Regions from separate parts of the Clostridium sp. KLE 1755 genome, predicted to be linked through region 3. Evidence: predicted binding sites of a transcription regulator. Region 3 holds the regulator's gene; each other region holds the start of a gene.
The links. The regulator LexA, encoded in region 3, represses DNA repair genes until DNA is damaged. The targets are predictions, from matches to a motif close to CNAACANNTGTTNG.
Positions count from the first base shown of each region.

Region 1 (4,290 bases), on a different contig from region 3:
TTTTCATATAATTGGTCTTTCGTAAATACCTGTCCTTTATGGCAAAAGAGAAAGTATAAGAGGTCAAATTCTTTTGCGGTCAAATATATACATTCTCCCTTTTTGGTCATAAATGTTCTGGAAAAGGTTCTATGGTAAAAGCATATTCTTTTTCATAGGTAGTAATAGGGAAACATGGAAATTTTTTAGACAGCCAATCTACTGTTTGTTGAAAAACTTGCTCTTCATCGTTTTTAAATGTTATTACTACAACTTTCCCATAGTTTCACCTGCTTTACTATGATACTTTTTATCAAGTTTGATATTGTCTCATATTTTCTTTACATACAATAGATATTTTCGTAAAGTCATATAAGTCTTTTTTCCAATATAAACCAAAGCAATGCCAACAATTATACTAATAGGAATATTTAAAAAAGTTGGTAATTCTAAAACCCCAAGGTTAACTTGCACATTTGGGGTAAAATCATAATATTGAAATATTTGCTCAAATAGCCCTATTTCAAAAAGTATCATTCCTGTTGGGAATAAAATCCCTGTCAGTATTAACACAACAGATAATACCGATAGAAATATTACAACAAATAGAAAAGTTGAATATATTCCATATTTTTTTATTACTGACCTTTGCATTTTATCACCTCAAATCTTTGCAAAGTTTTTAAATATACTTTTTACAAATTAATTGAGCGCCATTTAGAACAGCAGTAACCGAACCTATACCAAAGCAGATTTGCCCAGCGGTTGTTTTTGGAGCTGACAAAACACTGCCAGCAGCAAGAGAAATGCCTGCAATTAAACTTATTGAAATAAAAACAGGTGACCTGCCAGTATTTAGATGTTTACAATTCTTAATCAGATAATTTCTGAATTTATTTAATCCTTCTAATCCGTTGTTCATTTGAATTCCTCCTTTTTATTCAAATACACTTTCAATTAAAACTTCTATCATAAAGTCAACCACTTCTAAATGATTATATGGCAATTTTTCTTTATTAGAATTCGGCATAAATAGAATAGCAAATGCAGAGTTACCCTTGTCTTCATTTATCTTGTATTGTAGCTTAGAATCCTTGATGATATTACGAATATCATTATCACCGTGAAATGCTAATTCTTCAATTTTTTCTTTAGGCAGTCTATTCATAAATGCTATAAAATCTGGAGAATTCATTTCTAAGATGAAAGGTATTTTAATGTATTCTCTATAAATCAACTTTAGAGTATTACACAAACTTTCCTTTGTAGGTGTTTCACCTAGTGTTGCTTTGGTCAAATAAACTAATTTAGTTTGGATTCTCATTATAACATCAAAAAATAGTTCTTCTTTTGAAGCATAGAATAAATAAAATGCGCCTTTTGATATTCCTGCTTTTGCACATAAATCTTCAATATTCGTTTTTTTGTATCCTAGCTTGCTCCAGCTATCTTCGCAATTTACTAGTAACTTTTCTTTTGTCAAACATATAAGCTGTTATAAAAAAAGATTGCCGCAGTAAGCTTCGGCAGTCGTTTTTTGATAGGGTAATCAACTTCGGCAGCGACAGGAGGCAGTTTCATACGGAAGATAATTTTAGGCAGGAGATAAATTCATGCAGGATTCAAATTTATTTTGGGGCTTGCGTTAATCGAACATATGTACTATAATATGGTAAAAGAGAACAAATGTTCGATAAAAGGCGCTTAAAATACGGCGCCGTTTGAGCGGAGAGACAGGAATATGGATTACTCAATAGCCGACAGACAGATGAGCATTATGGATAAGCTGGGTATTCTTACGGATGCTGCAAAGTATGATGTGGCATGCACCAGCAGCGGAAATGAACGAAAGGGAGACGGGACAGGTATGGGCAATACCATTAAGGCGGGGATATGCCACAGCTTTTCCGGGGACGGGCGTTGTATCAGCCTGCTGAAGATCCTGTTTACCAACGAGTGCATTTATGACTGCAAATACTGCGTGAACAGATGCTCCAATGATGTGCCCAGGGCATCTTTTACGCCTGATGAGGTTTGCAGGTTAACCATAGAATTTTACAGGCGCAATTATATAGAGGGGCTTTTTTTAAGCTCCGGAATCCTTTACAGTCCGGATTATACCATGGAGCTTTTGTATCAGACGCTGTATAAGCTGCGCAGGGAATATAATTTCCAGGGCTATATTCACGTGAAGGCAATCCCCGGGGCCAATCAGGAGCTGGTGAGGATGACGGGCTTCCTGGCGGACAGGATGAGCATAAACCTGGAGCTGCCTACGGCGGAGGGCCTGAAGAAGCTGGCGCCCAATAAGCACAGGAAGAATATCCTCACGCCCATGCGCCTCATACAGAATGGAATTGCCGTCAATAAGAATGAAGTGGCCGTATACAGGCATGCGCCGGTTTTTGTGCCCGCAGGACAGTCCACGCAGATGATTATCGGGGCTACGCCGGAGAATGATTACCAGATAATGTCGGTGGCGCAGAACCTTTATGATAAGTTCAGCCTGAAGCGGGTTTTTTATTCCGCATTCGTACAGGTGAATGAGGATAAGGATCTTCCGGCGCTGCCGGGAGGGCCGCCGCTTTTGCGGGAGCACAGGCTGTATCAGGCGGACTGGCTGCTGCGTTTTTACGGCTTCCGTGCCGATGAGCTGCTGGATGAGAAAAGGCCTAATTTTAATGTGCTTCTTGACCCCAAGGAGGACTGGGCGCTGCGCCACCTGGAATTTTTCCCTGTGGAGGTCAACCGGGCGGATTACCAGGTCCTTCTCCGGGTGCCGGGAATCGGGGTGAAGAGTGCGCAGCGGATTGTAAAGGCAAGAAGAAACGGGAACCTGTGCTTTGAGGATTTGAAGCGGATAGGAGTCGTACTGAAGCGGGCGCTGTATTTTATTACCTGCAGCGGTCATATGATGTATAAAACGAAGATAGAAGAGGATTATATCACACGGAATCTGCTGGCGGTGAAGGAAAAGCTTCCCGCGGAGGCGGGTGGCATGACCTACAGACAGCTTTCCCTGTTTGATGATGTCCGTTTTGCCCCGCAGCGGCAGGAAATCAGACAGGCGGCGGGAATGGCTTATTAAGTACCCTCCGGGTCTAACAGTTACAGGTGATGGAGACAGGTGGATGGCATATGGAAAAGATACTGATATGTGAGGATTCCCAGGAGGGGATTTTTACGGGAATATATGAGGCTTATGCGCAGAAATGTGATCATGACAGTACGCGGATTCAGCTGGGAGAGGAAGGAAATCTGTGTTTATTTGCCGAATACAGGGAAATTGTGCCGGACATACAGAAGGCAGACAAGGTAAGACGGACGATACTCACAAGGTTTGGGGAGGAATGCTATGAACAGATCTGTTATGCGCTGTCTTCCTGGGAAACGGATAAAGGGCAGGCTGTCTACCAGACTGTTGTGGAAGGGCTGAAGGGACGGATCCGGGGCAGCCTGATGGATCATCTGGGAAACCGCTATGTCCACCGTGCTTTTGAACTGAGCAGGGCGGCCGGGAATGAGGCCCATCATCTGCTGGGTTTCCTCAGGTTTGAGGAAACGGCCGGAGGCATCCTGTTTGGGGAAATAGGGCCGAAGAATAATGTGGTGCCGTTTATGATGCCCCATTTTGCAGATCGTTTTCCAAAAGAGAATTTCATTATCTTTGATAAGGGAAGGAAGCTTTATGGAATCCATCAGGCCGGTAAGCCCTGGTTTTTGGCGGGAATGGAGAACGGGCCGGAGAAACAGGATCTGGAGTTTAGCGAGGAGGAAAGGCAGATTCAGGAACTTTTCAGGTATTTCTGCCGTAAGATAACGATAAAGGAAAGGGAAAATGAGAAACTGCAGCGACAGATGCTTCCTTACAGGTTCCAAGAATATATGGTGGAATTTGTAAACAATGAGCAGAAGACAGGCCGGCGGAAAAGCCGGTAACTGCCGGGTATCACACTTTTAAACAAAGAAAGGAGTTTGATTTTGCTCCGCGGGTGACATTATGCAGTATGGCCGTATTTACTGTCATTTTATGTAGAAAAATGGGGGGTTTACATTTACCGCCAATGCTGTATAATATGATAAATCTAAGAAGGTACACGGCGAAAATGCCGTGTTTGTAGCAGTTTCTATTTTATGAAAGGATGAAAGTGTGTGGTAAGTATGAATGGAATCAATCAGTATAAAATTGTGCTGAGACCGGACGAGGTGCAGGAATTTGTAAATGAAGCCTCAAGGTATGATTTCGATATTGACATAGCGTATAACAGCTATGTAGTAGACGCTAAATCTATTCTTGGTGTTTATGGCCTG
Region 1 covers NZ_KE992683.1:18,864-23,153, forward strand. Annotated here, with positions in the region: gene HMPREF1548_RS28850 (winged helix-turn-helix domain-containing protein) at 1-110, opposite strand, end outside; gene HMPREF1548_RS07945 (hypothetical protein) at 310-633, opposite strand; gene HMPREF1548_RS07950 (hypothetical protein) at 662-901, opposite strand; gene HMPREF1548_RS07955 (TetR/AcrR family transcriptional regulator) at 917-1,462, opposite strand; gene HMPREF1548_RS07960 (putative DNA modification/repair radical SAM protein) at 1,721-3,067, shown strand; gene HMPREF1548_RS07965 (TIGR03915 family putative DNA repair protein) at 3,118-3,918, shown strand; gene HMPREF1548_RS07970 (HPr family phosphocarrier protein) at 4,141-4,290, shown strand, end outside.
Region 1: a site for LexA is predicted at 1,659-1,672, ahead of HMPREF1548_RS07960 (putative DNA modification/repair radical SAM protein). Genes of this name have one in related genera too.

Region 2 (4,290 bases), on a different contig from region 3:
TGCTACTTCCCTTCTGATAGGGTCAAAAGAAGATAAAATTACTGCTTCAGGTGTATCGTCTATAATCAGATCCACACCGGTCAGCGTTTCAAGGGTTCTGATATTTCTTCCCTCACGCCCGATAATTCTCCCCTTCATCTCGTCATTCGGAAGCTGTACCACGGAAATCGTAGCTTCAGCCACATGGTCTGCCGCACATCTCTGAATGGCGGTTACCACATATTCCCTGGCTTTCTTGTCTGCTTCCTCTTTGGCCCTGCTTTCCATATCCTTGATCATCACGGCCGATTCATGTTTTACTTCATCTTCAACAATTTTCAATAAGTAATCTTTTGCCTGTTCGGAGGTTAATCCTGAGATTCGTTCCAGTTCCTGTACTCTCTGCTCGTTCAGCTTCGCGATCTCTGCTTTCTGCTTTGCTAATTCCTCTTCCCTGGCTGCCAGTACGGATTCCTTCTTTTCAATGGCATCCGACTTCTTGTCCACGTTCTCTTCCTTCTGCTGCACTCTTCTTTCAAAGCGCTGCACCTCGGCTCTGCGTTCCTTGATCTCCTTATCCAATTCGTTCTTTGCACGAATGGATTCCTCCTTCACTTCCAGCAGTCCCTCACGCTTTTTGGTTTCAGCAGCTTTCACCGCATCATCAATAATTTCTCTTGCCTTGTCTTCGGCGTTGCCGATTTTGGTCTCAGTTTCTTTCTTCCTATATGCAGAGGTTACTACAAATGTAACCGGGATAGAAATCAACAGAGTGACCGCTACTGCTATTACATAACTAAGCATAGACAGGAGCACCTCCTTATTAAATTTTCATTGTGCGAATATCTGTTATAGAATGTATGTACGCCAAACATTCTTATAAGCGATTTTACAACACTTCAATTTTAATAAATAACAGGTATTATGTCAAGTAGAAAAGCATATTTTGACCAAATTTCATAACTTTTGCACAAGATAACCTGTTATTCCCAGGAGTCCCCTTCTTCCAAATCATCGCAATTCATGGCTTTTCTTATCTTATCCGGCGAGAAACCCTTTCTGTACAGGAAAGCCTGAATCCGTCTTTTTTCTTTTAAATCCGCCTGTTTCGCATCAAAATGCTTCTTTCTGAGGAGCTCTTTAATCATAGCTTCCTCATTCTGAAGGCCATCCGCTTCCTGAACGGTGCAAAACGCCTCCTCAATACAGCTTCTGTCAACGCCTTTGCGTCTCAGATCGTCCTCCATCCGCCTGCGGCTTTTCGTTTCCATGTAGGTTTCCACATATCTTCTTGCATAAGCCTCATCATTTATGTACCCAAAGGATTCCACATAAGCAATAGCCTCTTCAATGACCGGAGGAGGATACTTTCCCTGCCGCAGCTTCTCTTCCATCTGCTGTCTTGTATATTCCCTGGACTTCAGCAGGTTCATGCAGCGCAGCTTCGCCCGCTTGGGGAGTACGTTCTCCATAATCTCCTCATAGACATGAGGGGGCAGTTCTCTATCCTGTGCAATACCGTATTTATGAAGTTCGCCTTTGTATAATACAAAGGCGAATTCTCCATCGATGCTGACTGCATATTTCGTTTTATTTATTGGTTCTGTCCTGGTAACAATCATTTCTGTTCTGCCTGCACGGCTTTAACCGCAGCGCCGGCGGCCGCCTTCACTTCCCTGCTGTCCTTTGCAGCTTTGGCTCCGGCAGCTTCCTTCACAGGTTCTTCCTTCCTGTCTGAAGCATCGGCTTCTTTCTTCTCGTCCAGCTTATAGTATGCGCGTACTTTCTTCTCGATTTCATCGCAGATCTTCGTATTTTCTTTCAGGAAGTTCTTCGCATTCTCCCTTCCCTGTCCGATCTTGTTTCCTTCGTAGGCAAACCATGCGCCGCTCTTATTGACAATATTAATATCCGCTGCCAGATCCAGAATATCCCCGACTTTGGAAATGCCCTCTCCGAACATGATGTCAAATTCCGCTTCCTTGAAGGGCGGCGCTATTTTATTCTTTACCACCTTGACACGGGTACGGTTTCCTACCACTTCCCCTGCCTGCTTCAGGGATTCAATCCTTCTTACGTCCAGACGGATGGTAGAGTAGAACTTCAGGGCACGGCCGCCGGTAGTGGTCTCCGGATTGCCGAACATGACGCCCACCTTCTCACGCAGCTGGTTGATGAAGATAACTGTACAGTTGGACTTGCTGATTACTGCAGTAAGCTTACGCAGCGCCTGGGACATCAGACGGGCCTGCAGGCCCACGTGGCTGTCCCCCATATCGCCGTCTATTTCGGCCTTGGGAACAAGAGCCGCAACGGAGTCAACAACAACGATATCGATGGCGCCTGAACGCACCATGGTCTCTGTAATCTCCAGAGCCTGTTCTCCGTTATCAGGCTGGGAAATATACAGGTTATCAATATCCACACCAATATTCTTCGCATAGGCAGGGTCCAGCGCATGCTCCGCATCTATAAAGCCTGCAATGCCGCCCCTGCGCTGAACCTCAGCGATCATATGCAGGGTGACGGTGGTCTTACCACTGGATTCCGGTCCATATATTTCAACAATTCTTCCCTTGGGTATTCCGCCCAGGCCAAGTGCAATATCAAGGCTTAATGAGCCTGTGGGAATCGTCTCCACATTCATCTGCGTAGCCGGATCCCCCAGCTTCATGACTGCTCCCTTTCCAAACTGCTTTTCAATCTGTGCCAGTGCGGCGTCAAGCGCTTTGAGTTTGTCTTCTTTTTCCATTATGTTCTCCTTCTTATCCAGAACGGATGTTCTCTTTTTCTATAATAAAACATCTGTTCGTATTTGTCAATTCCCAACTTTAAATATAATATACAATATCAGGTGTCCGATAAAACTCCCTCAACAGGCATCCCTCCTTTATTTTTTATTGCATTGAAACGATTGGCGAAATGCCCGATTAGATGTCCGCTCTATAGATGGAATGGACATGGCTGAATTCCTTCAGACAAAGGTGCACCGGTTTGGAACGCCTCCAGCAAAGATATGCTTTTTTGATTGTAACATAAACTTCATCCAAATGCCACTAAAAAAAGCATGCTTCCATAAAAAAGGAACATGCCGGGATACTGTTCAGACGGGTCTGCGAATTTAGCTGCGCATACTGTACAAATATATAGCGGCAGCAGGCATCCGGCCTGTTGTGAGGCAAATCAAATGGCCGGATGTCCGCAACAGTTCAGTTTATCTGAACTGCCGCACATGCCGTAGTATTGGGGCAACAATCCATGCCCTCCCTAAATTTTCTTCATATAACGTCCATAATCTTTAATAGTGGCTGTAACCCAGCCGCTGCTCGTGCTGGTGGTATAATTAAACCCGATTTCCAGGCCTACAGGGGTATAGAAAATAATATTGGTATCCGAATCCGAAAGGAAATCCTGAAGCTGTTCGTCATCCATCCGATCCACAGCCTCGGCCGTTCCGTTCTGGTAAGCATCCTGATCCCTGAATTCTTTGGCCAGCTGCTCGTTATACTCTATCATTTCCCCGTTGTCCAAAAGTTCGCCGCTTACCAGATCGATATTAATGCAGTAAAGCGAAATGTAGGATTCCTGGTTCATTGCATATTTCTCCTGAAGGACTATGCTGATTTTTTCCTCATCCATATAGGTTACATAACCAATGCTGGAGGTTGCGTAGGAGAGTTGCTCATCTTCACCCTGGGCATCCTTATAGTAGTTGTAAAGCTTGCTGTAATAAGTGGCCTCGTATTCAATCTCCTGGTTCAGCTCGTCCAGATGGGGAATATTCCCACCCTTCAGCTGCGGGTATTTTCCGGTTGCCGTAGCGCCTGTCTCGTCATCCACATAGCTGTAATCTTCCCATTCCACCGTATAACTGAGGTCGTCACGGATGGAATTGGCAATTGTTACATAGTAGTCATCCTCCGGGCTGGGAACATAATCCCCTTCCTCTGTTTCCGGTTCATAGGTTCCACCGCCGCTGAAATCAGGAAGCTGGCTGTCATCGCCGCTGTCATAACCAAAGGGTATCGTTTCCTCAGGAACTGCCCCTCCGTAATTCTTGGAATTAGAAATACCGCTGCTGGCTTCCCTGACCGCACCCTTGACAATAATAAAAATAAGGACCATGACGATGCAGAGAAGCACCGCGATTACCGCTACAATAACCGCCGCCACGGTTCTGCTGTTGTTACGCTTCTGAGGGGGCATATTGGGATAGGCTCCATAAGGCTGCCGGCCATATGGAGGCACTCCTCCCGGAGGGATTTGTCCATAGTACCCGCTCTGCTGCGGTCCATACTGCTGCGAAGAGCC
Region 2 covers NZ_KE992709.1:21,127-25,416, forward strand. Annotated here, with positions in the region: gene rny (ribonuclease Y) at 1-783, opposite strand, end outside; gene HMPREF1548_RS13090 (regulatory protein RecX) at 963-1,601, opposite strand; gene recA (recombinase RecA) at 1,598-2,731, opposite strand; gene HMPREF1548_RS13100 (zinc ribbon domain-containing protein) at 3,247-4,290, opposite strand, start outside.
Region 2: a site for LexA is predicted at 2,778-2,791, ahead of recA (recombinase RecA). Genes of this name have one in related genera too.

Region 3 (4,290 bases):
ATTTTTTATGAGAAGAAGCAATATCTTGAATTCGATAGGCGTAAGCTTCACAGGATTGCCGTCTACAAAAACTTCCACCGTTTCCTCGTTAACCTCAATGCCGCCCAGACAATGATATGTATCATTTTCCGGCTCCGCGGCTTTGTTTACGGCGTCCAGATAACGGCTGTAGCGGCGCAGATGGGAATTTACCCTGGCCAGCAGCTCCATGGTAGTAAACGGTTTTGTCACGTAATCATCAGCGCCCATATTCAGCCCCATGATTTTATCAACCTCTTCAGATTTGGCTGAAAGCATGATAACAGGGAAATCATATCCCTTATCTCTTACCTTCATCATCATGGTAATGCCGTCCATTCGGGGCATCATAATATCTACAATAGCAAGATGAATCTCTTCCCGTCTAATAATTTCCAGGCCTTCCACTCCATCTCCGGCCTGAAATACCACATAGCCCTGATTCCTAAGATATATTTCAATTCCTTCTCGGATATCCCGGTCGTCCTCAACTACCAATATACGGTTTGCTTCCAATTTTAACATCCTCCCTCTGCTGTCAGCAATTTTTGCAGCTATCCGGCCGCATTTTTAAAACATTATAGCATACTTTCCTCCTTTTTTCCTCTAAATTACAAAATCGTAAGAGGTAAACAGTGGTAAAGCAGTTACAGGGCAGCCGCAGGCTAAGCTGTAACGTAAAGTACATCCGGGGAAAAGGCACAATCAGGTTTATAAACAGAATAGACCAGAAAACTGAAAAATCCATACAGAAAAAACCAAAGAATTTCTAAAGAAACTCTTTGGTTTTACGGAAATCAGGCAGTGTAAAAGCTCTTATATATCAAACTGGCAAACTCTGTGGCAGTTACTTGAATTCTGCCGAATAGTACGGGATGATCAGGTAGTCTCCTGCGTTAATATTCTCATCCAGGAGATGGTTCGTCCGGATTACTTCCCTGATAAACGCTTCCCTGGATTCAAAATTCCCATCCGCATAGGTGTCGGCAAGTGTCCAGAGCGAATCTCCCGATTCAATACGGATGCTGGTAAAATATTTATAATAAACGGTCTCCCCGGGAGCCTGTGCCCTGGATATGAAGCTGCCGCCAGCAATAGCAAGAACAAGTATAATGGCGGCAGATACGACAAAAAGAAGGATATGCCGTCTGAGCTCCTGTTCTCTTCTGATTCTGTTAAGACGAATTCTTTCCTCAATCATGATCTGCCCCTCCTGACCTGTCCGAACAGGTGTAACGAACACACGTTCTTTATACTTTGCATTATATCGAACATAGATTCGATTGTCAATACCCGGGAGCAAAAAATCGAACAGTCATTCGGAATATATGTTTGCTTTTTAATTTTCCCTATGATATACTAAAAAAAACGGCACCGGCAGGATACTACCGGTGTCTGTCAGGAATTTAAAGGAGGATGAAATATGGCACAGGGCAAAATTACTGCAAAGCAGAAAGAAATCCTGGACTACATAAAAGAACAGATACTGGAAAGGGGATATCCGCCGGCAGTAAGGGAAATCTGTGAGGCGGTTCACCTGAAATCCACCTCTTCCGTGCACTCCCACCTGGAGACGCTGGAGAAGAACGGATACATCAGAAGAGATCCCACCAAGCCCCGTGCGATTGAGATTTGTGACGACAGCTTCCAGATGGTCAGGACCGAGCTGGTGAGCCTGCCTGTGGTCGGCAATGTAGCGGCCGGGCAGCCCATACTTGCGGAAGAGAATATTGAAAGCTACTTTCCTATCCCCGCAGAGTATATACCGACCGGAGAACCCTCATTTATCTTAAAGGTACGCGGGGATTCCATGGTCAACGCAGGAATCAATAACGGCGATCAGATATTCGTACAGAGCTGTGCTACGGCTAGGAACGGCGATATGGTGGTTGCCCTGATTGACGATTCCGCAACGGTCAAGACCTTTTACAGGGAAAAAGGCCATATCCGCCTGCAGCCGGAGAATGACAATATGGCTCCCATTATTGTAAATGACTGTAAGATCCTCGGTAAGGTGTTCGGTGTGTTCCGTATCTACCATTAATCGTTTCCGCAGGCCAGAGAAGCTCAGCCATAATAAATAAACACTAATTTTCCCAGACATAAAAGCGCCCGCTTACGGAAAGTCCCATTTCTGTAAGCGGGCGCTTTATATTGTACTGTCTTATAAAATTACTATAATTTTTTTGCAGAGACCAAACCTCGTTTGTGCTGGACATGTCCGTATCGGCAATAAAGCAAACTATTGACCCGGTCGGTCATTCGTCAAAAATGCAAATCCAGAAGCCAGTTAACGAAACATAAAGGTTATTTCACAGCCGTCCGCTACTCTTCTGCAGATATTTACCGTCCTGTCCATAATCAGGCTGAAGCTGTTTTCCTCAGCCTCCACATCCAGTTCCTTTAAATCCTCAGAAATACTGACCGAACGGACGCCTTCCAGACCGTCCATTTCACGAAGAATTTTTTCAGCCTTACCTGTATCCGTCAAATGGGTCAGATGATAGCTTCTTAACATAAAGAGTCTCTTCCTTTCCGGTTTTATCTGAAGTATTACCGGAAATTGGAAGTTTAAACAGATGCCGGCCCGGAATTGGTGCATAAAATAAAACGGGATACAAAAAGGCACCGTCCAGTTTATCTGATGCGGTACCAGTAAGTATAGACTTCTTCAAAACCAATGCTTTGATACAATCTGACAGCAGGCCTGTTGGCAGCGGACACCTGAAGGAATGCGGTATCAGCTCCCTCTCTGCGGCCTTCCTCCATTATGGCGCGGCAAATGCGGGCGCCGATTCCTTTCTGGCGGAAATCATTGTGTACCCGGATATCATATAAGCCTATTTTGCCATCCTCCACAACCCCCAGGCCGCAGCCGATAATTCTGTCATTTTCATATAAAGCGGCACAGTATACAGGATTTCTGATTGCTGTGAGCATGGCCCTTGCGGATTCCGGGCAGATGCAGTCACCGCCGTCTAGAGAAAGAAATGCCTCCAGCCAACTGTCGTCCATTGTACGGGTCAGCCGGATTTGGGTGCCGGAAGCTGCTGATGCGCCTGCGGCATCTCCCTGTGCGTTTTTGAGGCTTTCACCTTCATTGGTTAGGCGGCATTCCATGATATAGGTTTTGTCCTGCTGCTCATATTCCCTCATTGCCAGCTGCTGATCCAGAGCGGCCGGTACGTTGGCTGTCATTTTAAATACACAGGGAAGCCCTTTTTCCCTGAATTTATTTTCACAATACTCTATTTTATCCTCATATGCTTTTGTAGAAAGATAAAGCGGACTGACACAGTTCCCCTCATGGGCCGTTCCGCCGGAAAACCGGAGAATCCAGCCATCGTAAACCTCAGTATGCAAAACGGGAAACGCGTTAAGCGCAAGCTCTTCATAACGCAGTGCTGCAAAGTTCATAGTGTAAGCCTCCTCTACTATCTTCTATTTTACCCGGCATTTTCCATACAAAAAACAGAACAGGTGCTTTCAATCTTGCAAATTGTGCTTTATAATAAGGAATAAGAAAAATTTATGTTAGAGCATGTTTGAAAATTGTTCCAGCGTTGTCAGGAGAGTGAAGATGGAAAATTATGAAAAGACGGGGTATCTTAAGAATGATTTCAGGATTTTTCATTTGAAGGATGCCAGAAAAATGGATATTGCCTATCATTATCATGACTTTGACAAGATTGTTTTGTTCCTGAGCGGGGACGTGACGTACTCAATTGAGGGACGGCGGTACGAACTGAGGCCTTATGATGTTATTCTGGTAAAAGCCGGAGAGATCCACAGACCGGTGATTCACAGCGATATGCCTTATGAGAGGATTATTATTTATGTGTCTTCCGGGTTTATGCGGGAGTACAGAGATGAGAATTATGATTTGAGCCGGTGTTTTCAGGAAGCGAGGGAAAAACACGGAAATGTTCTGCGTATAGATAATCTGGAAAAAAGCAGCCTGTTTGCGGTGTGCAGGGAGCTGGAGCGTTCTTTCTCCAGCCAGGAATATGCCAATGGGCTTTATCAGAAGGTGCTTTTTCTGGAGTTTATGATATGGCTGAACCGGGCGCTGATTAACAATCATGCGAATTATCTTGAAAATGAAGTGTCAAACGAAAAGATTGCGGCTATTGTGGATTATATCAATGCTCATTTGAAGGATGAAATTACTGTGGATGGCCTGGCAGAGCATTTTTTTGTCAGCAGGTCTTATCTGATGCATCTGTTCAAAGCGGAAACCGGATATTCCATCGGTTCCTACATCAGTGAAAA
Region 3 covers NZ_KE992763.1:17,648-21,937, reverse strand. Annotated here, with positions in the region: gene HMPREF1548_RS23385 (response regulator transcription factor) at 1-543, opposite strand, end outside; gene yneA (cell division suppressor protein YneA) at 866-1,219, opposite strand; gene lexA (transcriptional repressor LexA) at 1,442-2,062, shown strand; gene HMPREF1548_RS23370 (hypothetical protein) at 2,309-2,536, opposite strand; gene HMPREF1548_RS23365 (GNAT family N-acetyltransferase) at 2,656-3,435, opposite strand; gene HMPREF1548_RS23360 (AraC family transcriptional regulator) at 3,599-4,290, shown strand, end outside.